DNA from 2 places in the Acidovorax sp. ST3 genome. Region 2 is predicted to be linked to the other one. Evidence: predicted binding sites of a transcription regulator. Region 2 holds the regulator's gene; the other holds the start of a gene.
The links. The regulator NrdR, encoded in region 2, represses ribonucleotide reductase genes. The targets are predictions, from matches to a motif close to CACNANATNTNGTG.
Positions count from the first base shown of each region.

Region 1: the regulator NrdR is predicted to act here: its motif matches at 2,387-2,400, upstream of DNK89_RS11725 (ribonucleoside-diphosphate reductase subunit alpha).

Region 1 covers NZ_QKVP01000003.1:538,522-546,707, forward strand. Annotated here, with positions in the region: gene DNK89_RS11715 (sigma-54 dependent transcriptional regulator) at 1-1,503, shown strand, start outside; gene ampD (1,6-anhydro-N-acetylmuramyl-L-alanine amidase AmpD) at 1,487-2,116, shown strand; gene DNK89_RS11725 (ribonucleoside-diphosphate reductase subunit alpha) at 2,493-5,432, shown strand; gene DNK89_RS11730 (ribonucleotide-diphosphate reductase subunit beta) at 5,568-6,764, shown strand; gene DNK89_RS11735 (histone) at 6,949-7,413, shown strand; gene DNK89_RS11740 (carbohydrate kinase family protein) at 7,573-8,186, opposite strand, start outside.
Region 2 covers NZ_QKVP01000001.1:1,075,971-1,084,156, reverse strand. Annotated here, with positions in the region: gene DNK89_RS04795 (EAL domain-containing protein) at 1-667, opposite strand, end outside; gene aroC (chorismate synthase) at 881-1,978, shown strand; gene DNK89_RS04785 (bifunctional UDP-sugar hydrolase/5'-nucleotidase) at 2,015-3,829, shown strand; gene DNK89_RS04780 (DMT family transporter) at 4,027-4,929, opposite strand; gene nrdR (transcriptional regulator NrdR) at 5,204-5,653, opposite strand; gene glyA (serine hydroxymethyltransferase) at 5,675-6,919, opposite strand; ZMP/ZTP riboswitch at 6,955-7,108, opposite strand; gene DNK89_RS04765 (lytic transglycosylase domain-containing protein) at 7,189-8,034, opposite strand.

The DNA.
Region 1 (8,186 bases), on a different contig from region 2:
GACGAACCCGATCTGCGCACCCTGTACGAGCTGACCCTGCTGCGCGAGGGGTACCGGGTCGAGACCGCGTCGAGCGTCCAGGAGGCGCGTGATCAGCTCAAGGCCCACCGCTTTGACGCCGTGATTACCGATATGCGGCTGCCCGACGGGTTTGGCATGGAGCTGCTGCAGGACCTGCGCGACCAGCAACGGCGCGAACGCTGCGTGGTCATGACCGCCTACGGCTCGGCAGAAAACGCGGTCGAGGCGCTGCGCGCCGGGGCCTTCGACTACCTCACCAAACCCGTGGATCTCAAGCAGTTCCGCTCGGTGGTGGCATCGGCCATCCAGGGTACCGGCGGCGTTCCGCCTCCGCGTGCAGCGCGCACCAGTGGGTCGAGCCGCTCGGCCAACGCGGCGGTAGGTAACGAATTCGGTGGCGCCAACGCCGCCCTGGACCGCCTGGTGGGCGAGTCTGATGCCATCCGCAACGTCAAGCAGCGCGTGGCCAAGGTATCGCGTGGCATGGCGCCGGTGCTGATCCATGGCGAGTCGGGCACGGGCAAGGAGCTGGTGGCCCAAGCCCTGCACGCCAGCAGCCAGCGTGCTGACGGGCCCCTGGTCGCCGTGAACTGCGGGGCCATCCCCGAGAACCTGCTGGAAGCTGAATTTTTTGGCGCCCGCAAGGGCTCCTACACCGGCGCGTCGCAAGACCGTGACGGCTACTTCCAGGCCGCACGCGGGGGCACATTGTTCCTCGACGAAATCGGCGACCTGCCGCTGGCCATGCAGTCCAAGCTGCTGCGCGCCATCCAGGAGCGCAGCGTGCGGCCACTCGGCTCCACCCAGGAAGAGACGGTGGATGTGCGCATTGTGAGCGCCACCCACCGCGATCTGGCGGCCGATGTGCAGGCCGGCCGGTTCCGCCAGGACCTGTACTACCGGCTTAATGTGATCGAGATCGTCATCCCGCCGCTGCGCGAGCGCCGCGAGGACCTGCCCGCACTGTGCGCAGCGCTGCTCACCCGCATTGCCCACGAGTCGGGCATGCCGGTGCCCCAACTCACCGACCGGGCACTGAACGCCATTGCCGCCCACCCGCTGACCGGAAATGTCCGCGAGCTGGAAAACCTGCTGCACCGCGCAGTGGCATTGAGCGACGGGGACGAGTTGCAGGTGGATGCGCCCAGCGGCGCGGCAGAGGTGCAGATGGCGCGCCCTACGCCGTCCGCGTTGGCCACTGCGGCAGAGGGTTCGGCCGGCGGCACCTCCGTCCCGTCCGATGCCGCTCCAACCCAGCAGCCCTTGGCCAGCGGATGCACCGTGCCCCTCCCCAGCGACCTGCAGGCCTGGCTGGATCAGCAGGAGCGCGAGATCCTGATCCGCGCGCTCAAAGAATCCGGATTCAACCGCACGGCCACGGCGGCACGCCTGGGCATCAGCCTGCGCCAGATTCGCTACCGCATTGCCCGCCTGAACATCGCGGTACCCAACGACCAGGACCCGCATGACGACCAGGGCTGACGGAGCCCCGGCAGCAGCCCCCACGCACTGGGACGGCGGATGGCACTTGGCAGCCCAGCGGCTGGCATCGCCGAACTTCGGACCACGCCCCGTACAGGCCTCGTGGGTGGACCTGATCGTGGTGCACTCCATCAGCCTGCCCCCGGGTGAATACGGCGGCGGCGCCGTGCAACAGCTGTTCACCAACACTTTGGACTGGGACGCGCACCCTTACTACCAGGGCATTCGCGGACTGCAGGTGTCCGCCCATTTTTTCATCGAGCGCACCGGTGCACTGTGGCAGTTTGTGGATTGCGACCAGCGAGCCTGGCATGCGGGGCAATCGTTCTACCGAGGCAGGAGCCAGTGCAACGACGATTCCATCGGCATTGAACTGGAGGGCCTGGAGGGCCTCACCTTCGAGTCCGCCCAATACGAGACACTGGCCTGGGTCTGCCAGGACATTGCGCTGCGTTACCCCATCGAGCATATCGCGGGGCATGAACACATCGCCCCGGGGCGTAAGCTTGACCCCGGCCCGGGCTTTGACTGGTCCAGGCTGCAACAGGCCCTGGGCTGGCCAGCGCAGCGATTCCCGCAAGGCACACAGACGGGCCCGCAGCAGCTTCGCTGACGCCGCGCTTTCACTGTCGCACGGGCGCATCAAGGCAATTTTTTCTTTGTGCGTTCGCACATATTTTTGCAGCCAAGCACTGCGCGGCCTGGCGCAGGAAATCCGCCGCCAAGGTACGCCACTGCAAGGTTTTGCATCGCCCACATCGCGTTTACAAGGGTTCGCCGCAGGTGCCGATTGCCAAGGCAACGGGGTTGGGAACATGCTGTTTCGGTTTTGGGGACTCATTCCAGCGGTACACTACCGGTAGTGTCTTGAACCGCCTCGACACACCATATATAGTGTGCGCCAGACTGAAGTCCGGTGCAGCACCCACACACTGCGGCGGCGCTCCAGGCCGCACGCCACCCCAGACAGCCCACAGAAGAGGACACCCATGCAAGCTGCTTTGAACACGCCTTCCCCATCGCCCACCGCCTCTGCGGATACCGCCACACACGCTGCAGCGGCCGCAGCTTCCGGGCACCCGCTCACGCATTACCAGATCATTCGCCGCAACGGCGCGGTGGTGCCGTTCGAGCCCCAGAAAATTGCAGTGGCGATGATGAAGGCGTTTCTGGCAGTGCACGGCACGCAGGGCGCCGCCTCTGCCAGCGTGCGTGAGGTGGTAGATACGCTCACCCAGAACGTGGTCCGCGCCCTGATGCGCTCGCGCCCGGGCGGCGGCACCTTCCATATTGAAGATGTGCAGGACCAGGTCGAGCTGGGCCTGATGCGCGGCGAGCACCACGAAGTCGCCCGCGCCTACGTGCTGTACCGCGAGCGCCGCACGCAGGAGCGCGCCCACCACCAGGAACAGCTCGCTCCCGCCACCCCGGTGATGCACGTGATCGACAACGGCCAACGTGTGCAGCTGGACATCCTGCGCCTGCACGCATTGATCGAGTCGGCCTGCGCCAACCTGGGCGCTGACATCAAGGCCGCTCCCATCGTCGCCGAGACCATGCGCAACCTGTATGACGGCGTTCCCATGGACGAGGTCTACAAGGCATCCATTCTGGCCGCCCGCACCCTGATCGAAAAAGATCCCGACTACACCTACGCCACGGCCCGCTTGCTGCTGCATACCATCGTGCGTGAGGTGCTAGGGCGTGACGTGACCCAAAGCGACATGGGCCAGGCCTACAAGGACTATTTCCCCTCCTTCATCCAGAAGGGGGTGGACAACGAGCTGCTGGATGAGCGCCTGCTAAAGCAATACGATCTGAACCGCCTGGGCGCTGCGCTCAAGGCCGAGCGCGACCTGCAGTTCGATTACCTCGGCCTGCAGACGCTGTACGACCGCTACTTCCTGCACGTCAAGAAGACCCGCATCGAGCTGCCCCAGGCCTTCTTCATGCGCGTGGCCATGGGCCTGGCACTGAACGAAACCGACCGCGAGGCACGGGCCATCGAGTTCTACGAAGTGCTGTCCAGCTTCGACTTCATGTCCAGCACGCCCACGCTGTTCAACAGCGGTACGCTGCGCTCACAGCTGTCGAGTTGCTACCTGACCACGGTGCCGGACGACCTGGACGGCATCTACGAGTCCATCAAGGAAAACGCCCTGCTGTCCAAGTTCGCGGGCGGCTTGGGCAACGACTGGACGCGCGTGCGCGCACTGGGCAGCCACATCAAAGGCACCAACGGCGAATCGCAAGGCGTGGTGCCGTTCCTGAAGGTGGTGAACGACACGGCCGTGGCGGTGAATCAGGGCGGCAAGCGCAAGGGCGCCGTCTGTACGTACCTGGAAACCTGGCACCTGGACATCGAAGAGTTCCTGGAACTGCGCAAGAACACCGGCGACGACCGCCGCCGCACGCACGACATGAACACGGCGAACTGGATTCCCGACCTGTTCATGCGCCGCGTGATGGAAAAGGGCACCTGGACCCTGTTCTCGCCCTCCAACGTGCCGGATCTGCACGATCTGTTCGGCGCCGACTTTGAAAAGGCCTATGTGGCCTACGAAGAAAAAGCCGCACGCGGCGAGATCAAGCCCGCCAAGACCGTGCAGGCCACCGACCTCTGGCGCAAGATTCTGACCATGCTGTTTGAAACCGGCCATCCCTGGATCACGTTCAAGGATGCCTGCAACGTGCGCTCGCCCCAGCAGCACGCTGGCGTGGTGCACTCGTCCAACCTGTGCACCGAGATCACACTGAACACCAGCGACACCGAAACCGCCGTTTGCAACCTTGGCTCGGTTAACCTGCTGCAGCACATCAAAGACGGCCAGATCGATCACGAGAAGCTCAAGAAGACCATCACCGTGGCCATGCGCATGCTGGACAACGTGATCGACATCAACTACTACGCCGTGAACAAGGCCCGCGACTCCAACCTGCGCCACCGCCCCGTGGGCCTGGGCGTGATGGCCTTCCAGGACAGCCTGTATGCGCTGCGCATTCCTTATGCCTCGCAGGAAGCGGTGGAATTCGCCGACAAGTCGATGGAAGCCATCTGCTACTACGCTTATTGGGCGTCCACCGAGCTCGCCAAGGAACGCGGCCAGTACTCCAGCTACAAGGGTTCGCTGTGGGACCGCGGCATCCTGCCGTTTGATACGCTGGACATGCTTGCCAAGGCCCGTGGCGGTTATGTGGAAGTGGACCGCTCGTCCACGATGGACTGGGACGCGCTGCGCAAGAAGATTGCGCAGGACGGCATGCGCAACTCCAACTGCGTGGCCATTGCGCCCACCGCCACCATCTCCAACATCATCGGCGTGGATGCCTCGATCGAGCCCTCGTTTGGCAACCTGTCGGTCAAGTCCAACCTGTCGGGCGAGTTCACCGTGATCAACAGCGGGCTGGTGCGCGATCTCAAACGCCTGGGCCTGTGGGACGACGTGATGATCATGGACCTCAAGCACTTCAAGGGTTCGCTGCACCCCATCGACCGCGTGCCGCAGGACATCAAGGCGCTGTACTCCACAGCTTTTGAAGTCGAGCCTCAGTGGCTGGTGGAGGCCGCATCGCGCCGCCAGAAATGGATCGATCAGGCACAGAGCCTGAACATCTACATGGCTGGCGCATCGGGCAAGAAGCTCGACGACACCTACAAGCTGGCATGGGTCCGTGGCCTCAAGACCACCTACTACCTGCGCACGCAAAGCGCCACACACGTTGAGATGAGCACCGTGAACACGCGCCAGCTCAATGCCGTGTCGTCGGGTGGAGACAGCGGCGCGTCCGCAGCTTCGGCCACGGCGCAAGCGCAGCCCAGCCCGCTGGAAGCAGCAGCAACTGCTGCTGCTCAACAGGCCGCGGCGGTGCCAGCGACGGACGTGAAGTTCTGCGCCATCGACGATCCTGGCTGCGAGGCCTGCCAGTAAGCACTTTGCGAGCAACGCTTCGGAATCGCCCGGGGCGTTGCTTCGGTGCTGTGAAGCAACAAAACCTTGCTGCACAACGCTTCAGTGCTTTTCTTTTCGCAGCACTGCTTTCATAATCCGAACACTGGAAAATCTATGTTGACCTGGGACGAAGAAGTCAAGCCCTCATCGCAAAATCAACTGGACGGCGGTCTGCCCAACAACCGCCAGGTGGGACAACCGCCTCTCGCTTTCCAGACACCTTCGCTGCAACCCGTGGGCGCCACATCCCCCGCAGCACATACCTCCACGACACCCGTCACCGCTGCAGCGCATCGCCGCGTCAATGCAGCCGACAAACGCATCATCAACGGCCAGACCGACGTCAACCAGCTGGTGCCCTTCAAGTACAAGTGGGCGTGGGAAAAATACCTGGCCACCTGCGCCAACCACTGGATGCCCCAAGAGGTGAACATGACGCGCGATATCGCGTTGTGGAAGGACCCCAACGGCCTGACCGACGACGAGCGCCGCATCATCAAGCGCAACCTCGGCTTCTTCGTCACCGCCGACTCGCTGGCCGCCAACAACATCGTGCTGGGCACCTACCGCCACATCACTGCCCCTGAGTGCCGCCAGTTCCTGTTGCGCCAGGCCTTCGAAGAAGCGATCCACACCCACGCCTACCAGTACATCGTCGAGTCGCTGGGCCTGGATGAGAGCGAGATCTTCAACGCCTACAACGAAGTCCAGTCGATCCGCGACAAGGACGAGTTCCTGATCCCCTTCATCGAAGCGATCATGGACCCATCCTTCAAAACCGGTACCCCCGAAACCGACCAGACCCTGCTCAAGTCGCTGATCGTTTTTGCCTGCCTGATGGAAGGCCTGTTCTTCTACGTGGGCTTCACGCAAATTCTGGCGCTGGGCCGGCAGAACAAGATGACGGGTGCCGCCGAGCAGTATCAGTACATCCTGCGCGACGAGTCGATGCACTGCAACTTCGGCATCGATCTGATCAACCAGCTCAAGCTGGAAAACCCGCACCTGTGGACGGCGGAATTCAAGGCCGAGATCAAGGCGCTGTTCCTCAAGGCCGTCGAGCTGGAGTACCGCTACGCCGAAGACACCATGCCCCGTGGCGTGCTGGGCATGAACGCCTCCATGTTCAAGGGCTACCTGCGCTACATCGCCAACCGCCGCGCCACGCAGATCGGGCTGGAGACACTGTTCCCCAACGAAGAAAACCCGTTCCCGTGGATGAGCGAGATGATCGACCTCAAGAAGGAACGCAACTTCTTCGAGACCCGGGTTATTGAATACCAGTCCGGTGGTGCGCTGTCCTGGGACTAGCGCTTTTTTTTGCAGGCCACACCACATGGATTTTTACACCACGCCCAGCACCGACAGCGCCGCAGAGTGCTGCCCTGCGAGGCGTTCCCGTGTTCATGGAGATGGAGTTTTGATCCATCTCCATGGATCGCTTTCTGTCCACTGCAGACAGGAAGTGCTCTTTGCAAATTGACCCAAGGAGAACATGATGGCAACTGCGAAAAAACCGGCCGCTAAAAAGGCTGCTCCCGCGAAGAAGGCTGCAACGGCCAAACCCGTAGCCGCAAAGAAGGCTGCACCTGCCAAGAAGGCAGCAGCACCGGCAAAGAAAGCCGCTCCCGCCAAGAAGGCCGTAACTGCGAAGAAGGCTGCACCTGCCAAGAAGGCAGCAGCACCGGCAAAGAAAGCCGCTCCCGCCAAGAAGGCCGTAGCTGCGAAGAAGGCTGCACCCGCCAAGAAGGCAGCAGCACCGGCAAAGAAAGCCGCTCCCGCCAAGAAGGCCGCAGTAGCCAAGAAGGCCGCAGCACCTGCCAAGGCAGCCCCCGCAAAGAAAGCTGCCCCGGCCAAGAAGGCCCCCAAGGCGCCTGCCCCTGCGGCCGCTGCCCCTGCAGCACAAACCACGCTGAACCCTCAGGCAGCCTGGCCTTTCCCTACGGGCAACAAGCCCTGATCCCGGCGCGCCACGCGCTCAACCCGGTGCAAACGCACCGGGTTTTTTTTCGTCTGCATCTTGGTATGGGTTCTCCCGAGGGTCGCCCGGGGAGCAAGTTGCGCTGTATCGCCCGACGTAACGCAACGCGGGCAACATTGGCTGAGTGGCCTGAGTGGCTTATGCCAGCGGATCGAAATCCAGCGTGTAGTTCTGTGGGCCACGCTGCGCGATCTTGAGGGCGCCCACCCGGTTGCCCAATTTGGCACAACGTACGAGTGGCCAGCCCTTTTCCAGACCAAACAGCAGCGCGCCGCGCCAGGCGTCGCCACAGCCCGTAGGGTCCACCACGGCGGCAGGTTTCACGGGGGGGACATGGGTCTTGTCACCATTCACCCAGACCTCGCAGCCCTCAGCGCCCAATGTCACCACCAGCCCCTGCACCTTGCGGGAGATATCGGCCAGCGACCAGCCGGTGCGGTCGCACAGCATCTTCCCCTCGTAGTCATTGACGGTGACCCAAGTGGCCTGTTCAATGAACTGGGTCAATTCCTGCCCGTTGAACATGGGCAGGCCCTGGCCCGGATCGAACACAAACGGGATGTCTGCCGCGACGAACTGGGCTGCATGCTCCAGCATGGCATCGCGCCCATCCGGCGCGATGATTCCTACGCCGACACGGCTGTCGGCACCAATGCGGTTGGCATGGGCTTGCATCATGGCACCGGGGTGGAAGGCCGTGATCTGGTTGTTGTCACGGTCCGTCATGATCATCGCCTGTGCGGTGTAGGTGT
Region 2 (8,186 bases):
CGGTGCCACATGACCCTGCGGTAGGGCCAATGGCCAGCCCGTCCAGCGCACGGCTGATGCTGGCGGGCAGGCTGGGGGCTGCCAGTGGGTGCAGTCGGCCTTGGGCATCCACCGCCAGGATGGTGGCGGTGACCTCGGGCGCAATGCGCTCCACCTCGCGGCAGACCAGGGCCATCAGCTCGTGCAGGGGCAACTCGTTGACCATGCCCTCCAGCACATGCGTCTGCAGCACCTCGTGCATTTTGGTGAGCGTGATGTCGGTCAGGATCGAGATGCTGCCCCCCGGTCCGCCCGAGCTTTCGTCGGACGCATTGATGACCAGCGACACCCAGCGGGGTTGCCCCGCCTTGCTGTACAGCAGGGTGTCTCCATGAAAGCTGCCTTGCGCCAGCACATTGCCCCGGATGCTTTCGAGCAGGTCCGGATCGGAGTGGGGGCCCAGCAAGACCTCGCTCAACAGCTTGCCCAGCACCTCAGCGGGCTGGTAGCCAAACAGGCGTGTAAACCCTTCGTTGACATACACCACGCGCTTGGAACTGTTGGTCATCACCACGGCGTTGTCGCTGGCATCCAGCGCCCGGCGAAGAGGCGCGTCTGCCAGGGTGGCAGTCAGAAGGGTGCGGGACGGCGATGTTGGACCCGGAGAGGGGGGCGCGAGGGCGGGCATGTAGATCCCAGAAATCGATGGTTACATGCTAACAAGCGCTCAGGGGCCTGCCAAGCGAGATATGTCCTGCCCGTGCCTCGGCGCCACGCCCCCGATATTCGGCCCCTGCGTACCTTGGCGCAGCGGAATATGCCTGTGGTGCGTGGTGGTGCGCCGCAGCAAACCGGTGTTGCTGCTCGGGGCTCCCCGGGAGCTCTGGGATAATCCGGCCCCATGAGCGGCAACACCATCGGTACCCTATTCGCAGTCACCAACTTTGGTGAATCCCACGGCCCGGCCATTGGCTGCGTGATTGACGGCTGCCCGCCCGGCATGCCCCTCACCGAGGCCGATATCCAGGCTGACCTGGACCGGCGCCGCCCTGGCACCAGCCGCCACGTCACGCAGCGCAACGAGCCCGATGCGGTGGAGATCCTGTCGGGCGTGTACGAGGGCAAGACCACCGGCACCCCCATTGCCCTGCTGATCCGCAACACCGATCAGCGCAGCAAGGACTACAGCAACATCGCCGAGAGCTTCCGCCCGGGCCATGCTGATTACACCTACTGGCACAAGTACGGCATCCGCGACCCGCGCGGCGGCGGCCGGTCTTCCGCCCGCCTGACGGCGCCCACGGTGGCCGCGGGTGCCGTGGCCAAGAAGTGGCTGGCGCAGCAATATGGCGCCGAGTTCCGCGCCTGCATGACCCAGCTGGGCGAACTGCCCATCCCGTTCGAGAGCTGGGACCATGTGCGCAACAACCCCTTCTTCGCCCCCGTGGCCGACGTGCAGCAGTATGAGGATTACATGGACGCCCTGCGCAAGGCCGGTGACTCTTGCGGCGCCCGCATCCGGGTGCAGGCCACGGGCGTGCCGGTGGGCCTGGGCGAGCCGCTGTACGACAAGCTCGACGCCGACATTGCCCACGCCATGATGGGTTTGAATGCCGTGAAGGGCGTGGAGATTGGTGCAGGCTTTGCCAGCGTGGCCCACCGGGGCACCATGCACGGCGACTCCATGACGCCACAGGGCTTCCGCACCAACAACGCCGGTGGCGTGCTCGGCGGTATCAGCACGGGCCAGGACCTGGAGGTGAGCATCGCCATCAAGCCCACCAGCTCCATCATCAGCCCGCGCGAGTCCATCGACATCCATGGCAAGAGCACCGAAGTGATCACCAAGGGCCGCCACGACCCGTGCGTGGGCATCCGCGCCGCGCCGATTGCCGAAGCGCTTCTGGCGCTGGTGGTGATAGAGCACGCGCTGCGCCACCGCGCCCAGTGTGGCGACGTGGTGCCCCCTGTGCCGCCGATCCAGGCCTCGTTTCTGTAACACCAACTCCCACCGTCCCAGGGGCGGTCCCTCCGTATGAGCAAGCGCTTGTTCCGGGCCTTCCGTTGCCGCGCGTTGACCGCCCTGGCCGTGCCGCTGTGGCTGGCTGGCTGTGGCGGCATGACACCGATTTCGCCCACCGCCCCTGCGGCGGGCAGCGCGCCGGCTCACATCGACATCACCCTCATCGGCTTCAACGACCTCCACGGCAACCTGGAGCCGCCCCACATGGCGCACCGGGTGCAAGGGCCCACAGGCCCAGTGCTGGCACCTGCCGGGGGCATGGCCTACTTTGCCAGTGCCATGGCGGCCCTCAAGGCCCAGTCGCCGCACCATGCCGTGGTGTCGGCGGGTGACATGGTGGGCGCCTCACCGCTGGTGTCGTCGCTGTTCCTGGACGAACCCACGATCGAAGCGGTCAACCGCATGCAGATCGACTTCAACGCGGTGGGCAACCACGAGTTTGACCGGGGCTGGCGCGAACTGCTGCGGCTGCAGAACGGCGGCTGCGAGAAGTTCACCTCGCGCGAGCCCTGTCGCATCAGCAAGCCGTTCGAGGGCGCCCAATTTGGCCTGCTGGCCGCCAACACAGTCCGCGAAGACGGGCGCACCCTGCTGCCCGCCACGGGGCTCAAGCGGTTTACCGAAGGCGACGTCACGGTCACCATGGGGTTTATCGGCCTCACGCTGCAGGCCACACCCACCATGGTCAGCCCGTCGGGCGTGGCCGGGCTGCGGTTTGAGGACGAAGCTGTCACCGCCAACGCGCTGATTCCCCAGCTCAAGGCCCAGGGCGCCGATGTGATCGTGGTGGCCATCCATGAAGGTGGCGGCACCACGGCGGGCGTGCAGGAGACCAGCTGTGCGGGCCTGTCTGGAGACATCGTGCCCATCCTGGAGCGCCTGGACCCGGCCGTGGATGTGGTGGTCTCGGGCCACACGCACCAAGCCTATGTGTGCGACTACAGCCGCGTGAACCCGGCCAAGCCCTTCTTGCTGACCAGCGCAGGCCAGTACGGCACGCTGCTCACCGACATTCAGCTGCGCGTGGACACGCAGACCCGCCGAGTGATCCGCAAGACGGCGCGCAATGTGGTGGTGCAAGGCGAGGCATTCACGGGCGCCCAGGGGCCTGTGCCGCTTACCACTGCCGTGCCGACGTTCCCTGCGGACCCTGGCGTGCAGAAGATCATCGACACCTACCGCGCCGCCGCCATTCCGCTGGCCCAGCGCCCGGTGGGCCAGGCCCAGGGGGCCATGCGCCGCCAGCCCAACGCGGCGCTGGAGAGCGTGTTGGGCAATCTGGTGGCGGACGCCCAGCTGCTGGCTACACGAGCGCCTGCGGATGGTGGTGCACAGCTGTCGTTCATGAACCCTGGCGGCCTGCGTGCGGACCTGGTGCCGGATGAACAAGGGCTGGTGCGTTACGGCCAGCTGTATGCCGTGCAACCTTTTGGCAACCAGCTGGTGATCAAGACCTTCACGGGTGCGCAGATCCGCGCCGTGTTGGAGCAGCAGTTCGCCAGCGGCGGCAACACGGTGCAGCGGCCCCGGGTGCTGTCGGTGTCCAGCGGTTTCAGCTACCGCTACGACCTGAGCCAGCCCGCCGGGGCGCGCATCAGCCACATGGTGCTGAACGGTGCGCCAGTTAGCGATACGCAATCGGTCCGTGTGGTGATGAGCAGCTTTCTGGACAGCGGCGGCGACAACTTCACGGTGCTGACGCAAGGCCAGGACCGGCGCGTGGGCGAACTGGACCTGGATGCGCTGGAGGCGTACTTCCGGCTGCAGAGCCCGGTGGCACCGCCTGCTACCAACCGCATCACCCGCGTTGTGCCCGCTGCGCGCTGAGGCGCGCCCACCGGGCACCCTTGCTCGGAGGGGCCTAGTGTGGTGTTGCACGCTATCTGGCACTTAAAAACCGCGTCTTTTCGGCCAGGGCTGCGTTGCAAATCCTCGCGATACCTCCGGGTATCGCTGCAGTTTGCGCCTTGCCCTGACCAAAAATCCATCGGTTTTCAATGTGCCATCCAGCGCGCAACACCACACTAGTCGGCTGTGCGGCGCAGCGCACCCAGCCAATGCAGCGGGTTGAAGCCGGTGACCAGCCCGGTCGCCACCAGCACCAGCGCGCCACCCCAGAGCATGCCCGGCCCCAGGGCCTCACCCAGAAAGATATGGCCCCAGGCCACACCAAACAGCGGGATCATGAAAGCGGAGCTCATGGCGGCGACCGGGGACACCTGTGTCAACACCCGCAGGTTGAGCCAATAGGCCAGCCCCGAGGTCACCACGCCCATCACGGCCACAGCGGCCAGTGCCCCGGGGGTGAAGTGTGCGGCGGGCAGGGTCCATGCGGCGCCCGGTAGCAACAGCACCAGCGCTGCGGCGTGGATGCCTGCCGCGATCGACAGCGGTGACATACGCTGTGTCGCACGCTTCATCCAAGTGGTGGAGATGCCGTAGCAAGCCGAAGCCGTCACGCAGGCTGCAGCAGCAGTCAGCAGCGCGGGCGTGGGCTCCACGGGCCCTAGCTGCACGATCAGCGCCACCCCGGCAAAGCCGCAGAGGCAGCCGGCCCATTTGCGTGCGCTCAGCGTGTCTTCCTTCATCCACGCGGCAGCGATCACCCCAAACGGGACGGCCATGGTGTTGAGCAGCGAGCTGTAGCCCGCTGGCAGGTGCAGGGCTGCCCAGGCGTACAGCAGAAAAGGCGCTGCCACCGTCAGCGTGCCCAGCCCCAGCAGCTCTCGCCAGCGACGCCAGGGCCAAGGCTCACCCGCCCAGCGCATGATGCCCATCAGCGTGAGCGTGGCCAGGCCAATGCGCAGTGCGGCCATCACATTGGGGCCCAGCACCGGACTGGCGACGCGAATGAAAAGAAAGGAAGCGCCCCACAGGGCAGACAGCAGCACCAGCTGCAGGAAATGGCGGGTTTTCACCGCGCGCATTGTCAGGCACCTTCGTGGTGCTTGCAGGCGTGTGGTAGAGCCGTTTTGATGCGAAGAACGCCTGAAGCGCTAGTGCATCATGCCGTGATAGCTATGAAATTAATAGCTGCTGCAAAATAGCTTGTGCGACTTGTGCAGAGGCTACGGCCGAAGCGGTGAGGATGCACAGCGGACCGGTGGCCGCAGAACCGCATCGCATAGACCAAATAGCCGCGTGGGGCTTATGACGGGAAAGGGCAGGCGTTACCGCAAGGGCTTACCCAACGTGCGCTCGCTACTTGCGCACTTCATCGACCATGGCGCGGAAGTCGTCGATGTCTTCAAAGCTGCGGTACACGCTGGCAAAGCGGATGTAGGCCACCTTGTCGAGCTTCTTGAGTTCGCGCATCACCAGCTCGCCGATGCGGCTGGAGATCACCTCGCGCTGGCCCAGGTTGAGCAGCTTTTCTTCGATGCGTTCGATGGCGCTGTCGATCTGGTCGGTGCTCACGGGCCGCTTGCGCAATGCCAGGTTGAACGAGCCCAGCAGCTTGCTGCGGTCGTATTCAATACGCCGACCGTCTTTCTTGACGATGGCCGGGAAGTTCACTTCCGGCCGCTCGTAGGTGGTGAAGCGCTTGTCGCACGCGCCGCACTGGCGGCGGCGGCGGATGAAGACCCCATCCTCAGACACCCGCGTTTCAACGACTTGCGTTTCGAGGTGGCTGCAGAAGGGGCACTTCATGGGCGCAGAGAACCGGCTTGCTTAGCGGTAGACCGGGAAACGTGCGGTCAGGGCGTTGACCTTGGCGCGCACGGCGGCGATGTTGGCTTCGTCGCGAGGGTTGTCCAGCACGTCGGCGATCAGGTTGGCCGTGATGCGGGCTTCTTCTTCTTTGAAGCCGCGCGTGGTCATGGCGGGGGTGCCAATGCGCACGCCGCTGGTCACCATCGGCTTTTCAGGGTCGTTGGGGATGGCGTTCTTGTTGATGGTCATGTGGGCGGCGCCCAGCACGGCCTCGGCTTCCTTGCCGGTGATGCCCTTGGCGCGCAGGTCCACCAGCATCACGTGGCTTTGGGTGCCGCCGGACACGATTCGCAGGCCGCGTGCGGTCAGCGTCTCGGCCACCACCTTGGCGTTCTTGGCCACTTGCTCCTGGTAGGCCTTGAACTCGGGCTGCATCGCTTCCTTGAAGGCCACTGCCTTGGCTGCGATCACGTGCATCAGCGGGCCGCCTTGCAGGCCGGGGAAGATGGCGCTGTTGATGGCTTTCTCGTGTTCGGCCTTCATCAGGATGATGCCGCCACGGGGGCCGCGCAGGCTCTTGTGCGTGGTCGATGTCACCACGTCAGCATGGGGCACGGGGTTGGGGTACACGCCCGCAGCGATCAGGCCGGCGTAGTGGGCCATGTCCACCATGAAGATCGCGCCGATTTCCTTGGCGACCTTCGCAAAGCGGGCGAAATCGATGTGCAGGCTGTAGGCAGAGGCTCCGGCCACGATCAGCTTGGGCTTGTGTTCGCGGGCCTTGGCTTCCATCGCGTCGTAGTCGATGGCTTCGTTCTTGTCCAGACCGTAGCTGACCACATTGAACCACTTGCCCGACATGTTCAGCGGCATGCCATGGGTCAGGTGACCGCCTTCGGCCAGGCTCATGCCCATGATGGTGTCGCCGGGCTTGAGGAAGGCCAGGAACACGGCCTCGTTGGCCGACGCGCCGCAGTGGGGCTGCACGTTGGCAGCATCGGCGCCGAAGATCTTCTTCACGCGGTCGATGGCCAGCTGCTCGGCCACGTCCACATGCTCGCAGCCACCGTAGTAGCGCTTGCCGGGGTAGCCTTCGGCGTATTTGTTGGTGAGCTGGGTGCCTTGCGCCCACATCACGGCGGGGGAGGCGTAGTTCTCGCTGGCGATCAGCTCGATGTGGTGTTCTTGGCGGGCGTTTTCGGCCTGGATGGCGGCAAACAGCTCGGGGTCGGTTTGTTCGACAAGAATTTTGCGGTCGTACATGATTGGCAGTCCTATGAACTTGTGTCCCTTGAAACAAGGGCTGCCCAGGCGAACGGCTGAACGCACGGGGCAGGGCCCCTGCGGCACGCTTCCCAGTGGTTCACAAGAAGTAGGTTCTTGCTGGTTTCCACGTCAGCGGCTACATCCAGTGGCTGAATGCAGCGCCTATCGCCAGTCGCGTACCTCATTAGTGTAGCCGACACGGCACTGCTACACCGCCGAAACCGCCGGGGGCCAAGGTTGTTACCCGGGCGCCGGGAGCCTGCCTGTTACAGGCCCGGTGTCAGCAAAGCCACCTTGTCGCTGACCGCAGCCGGTGCTGGGGTGCGAGGTGCCGCTGCAGGGATGCTCTGCACAGGAGCCTGGGTAGACAGGGAGGGAGGGGGGTTGAAGGGCACTGCGCGACCACCGGCCACCTGGCGCAGGCGGAAATGTTCCGCCATCACCTTGGCGGCGTAGCCACCATCGTCGGCCATGTTGCCCGCGCCCACATAAAAGCGCAGGCCACCTTCCAGCGATCCTGCGCGGGCGATGCACTCTTGCAGCACCTTCACGCCAACCCGCAGGTTGCTCACCGGGTCAAAGGCGGCAAAGTGGCCGCCAAAGTTCTGGTACTTGTCGGTGTGCACGCGGGTCATCACCTGCATCAGCCCTTGGGCGCCCACAGCGCTTTCGGCAAACGGGTTGAAGCTGGACTCGATGGCCATGATGGCCAGGATCAGCGTGGGGTCGATCTTGGCGCGGGTGCCAATCTCGTAGGCCTCGGCCACCAGGGCGCTGAGGGGCTCTGGCGCCACACGGTACTTCTTGCTGAGCCAGAAGGCCACGGCAGCCTGCTCTTTGGGCAGGTCTTTGGGGTTCACTGCCGTAGCGCGCTCGCTGGCTTCGGGTTCGATGGGCATGCCCAACATTTCTACCTGGCGGGCTTGCAGCCAGTTCATCAGTTGCTCTTCACCTGCCTGGCGCAGATCGGGCCGTGCTGTGAGTGCAATGACGACAAAGGCAACGGCCAGGCCGATGAGGGCAAAGCTGTTGTGGGTGATTTCAAGAAAACCTTCGGTCACGTCGGCCGCGAAAGTTCGCACGCCGGAGACTATTTTTCCTGACGCTGTCATAGCTCTTCCTTTCTGAGGCGGGCCAGCGGAGCGGAGCAGTCACGGTGGACGGTGCTTTGCTGGCAGATCGCCTGGATTGGTACGCCATCAAGTCCGGGCTGCACGTCTGTGGAGTGCTTGGCGCCCTGGATTGACTTAGCCGGGTTCGGCAG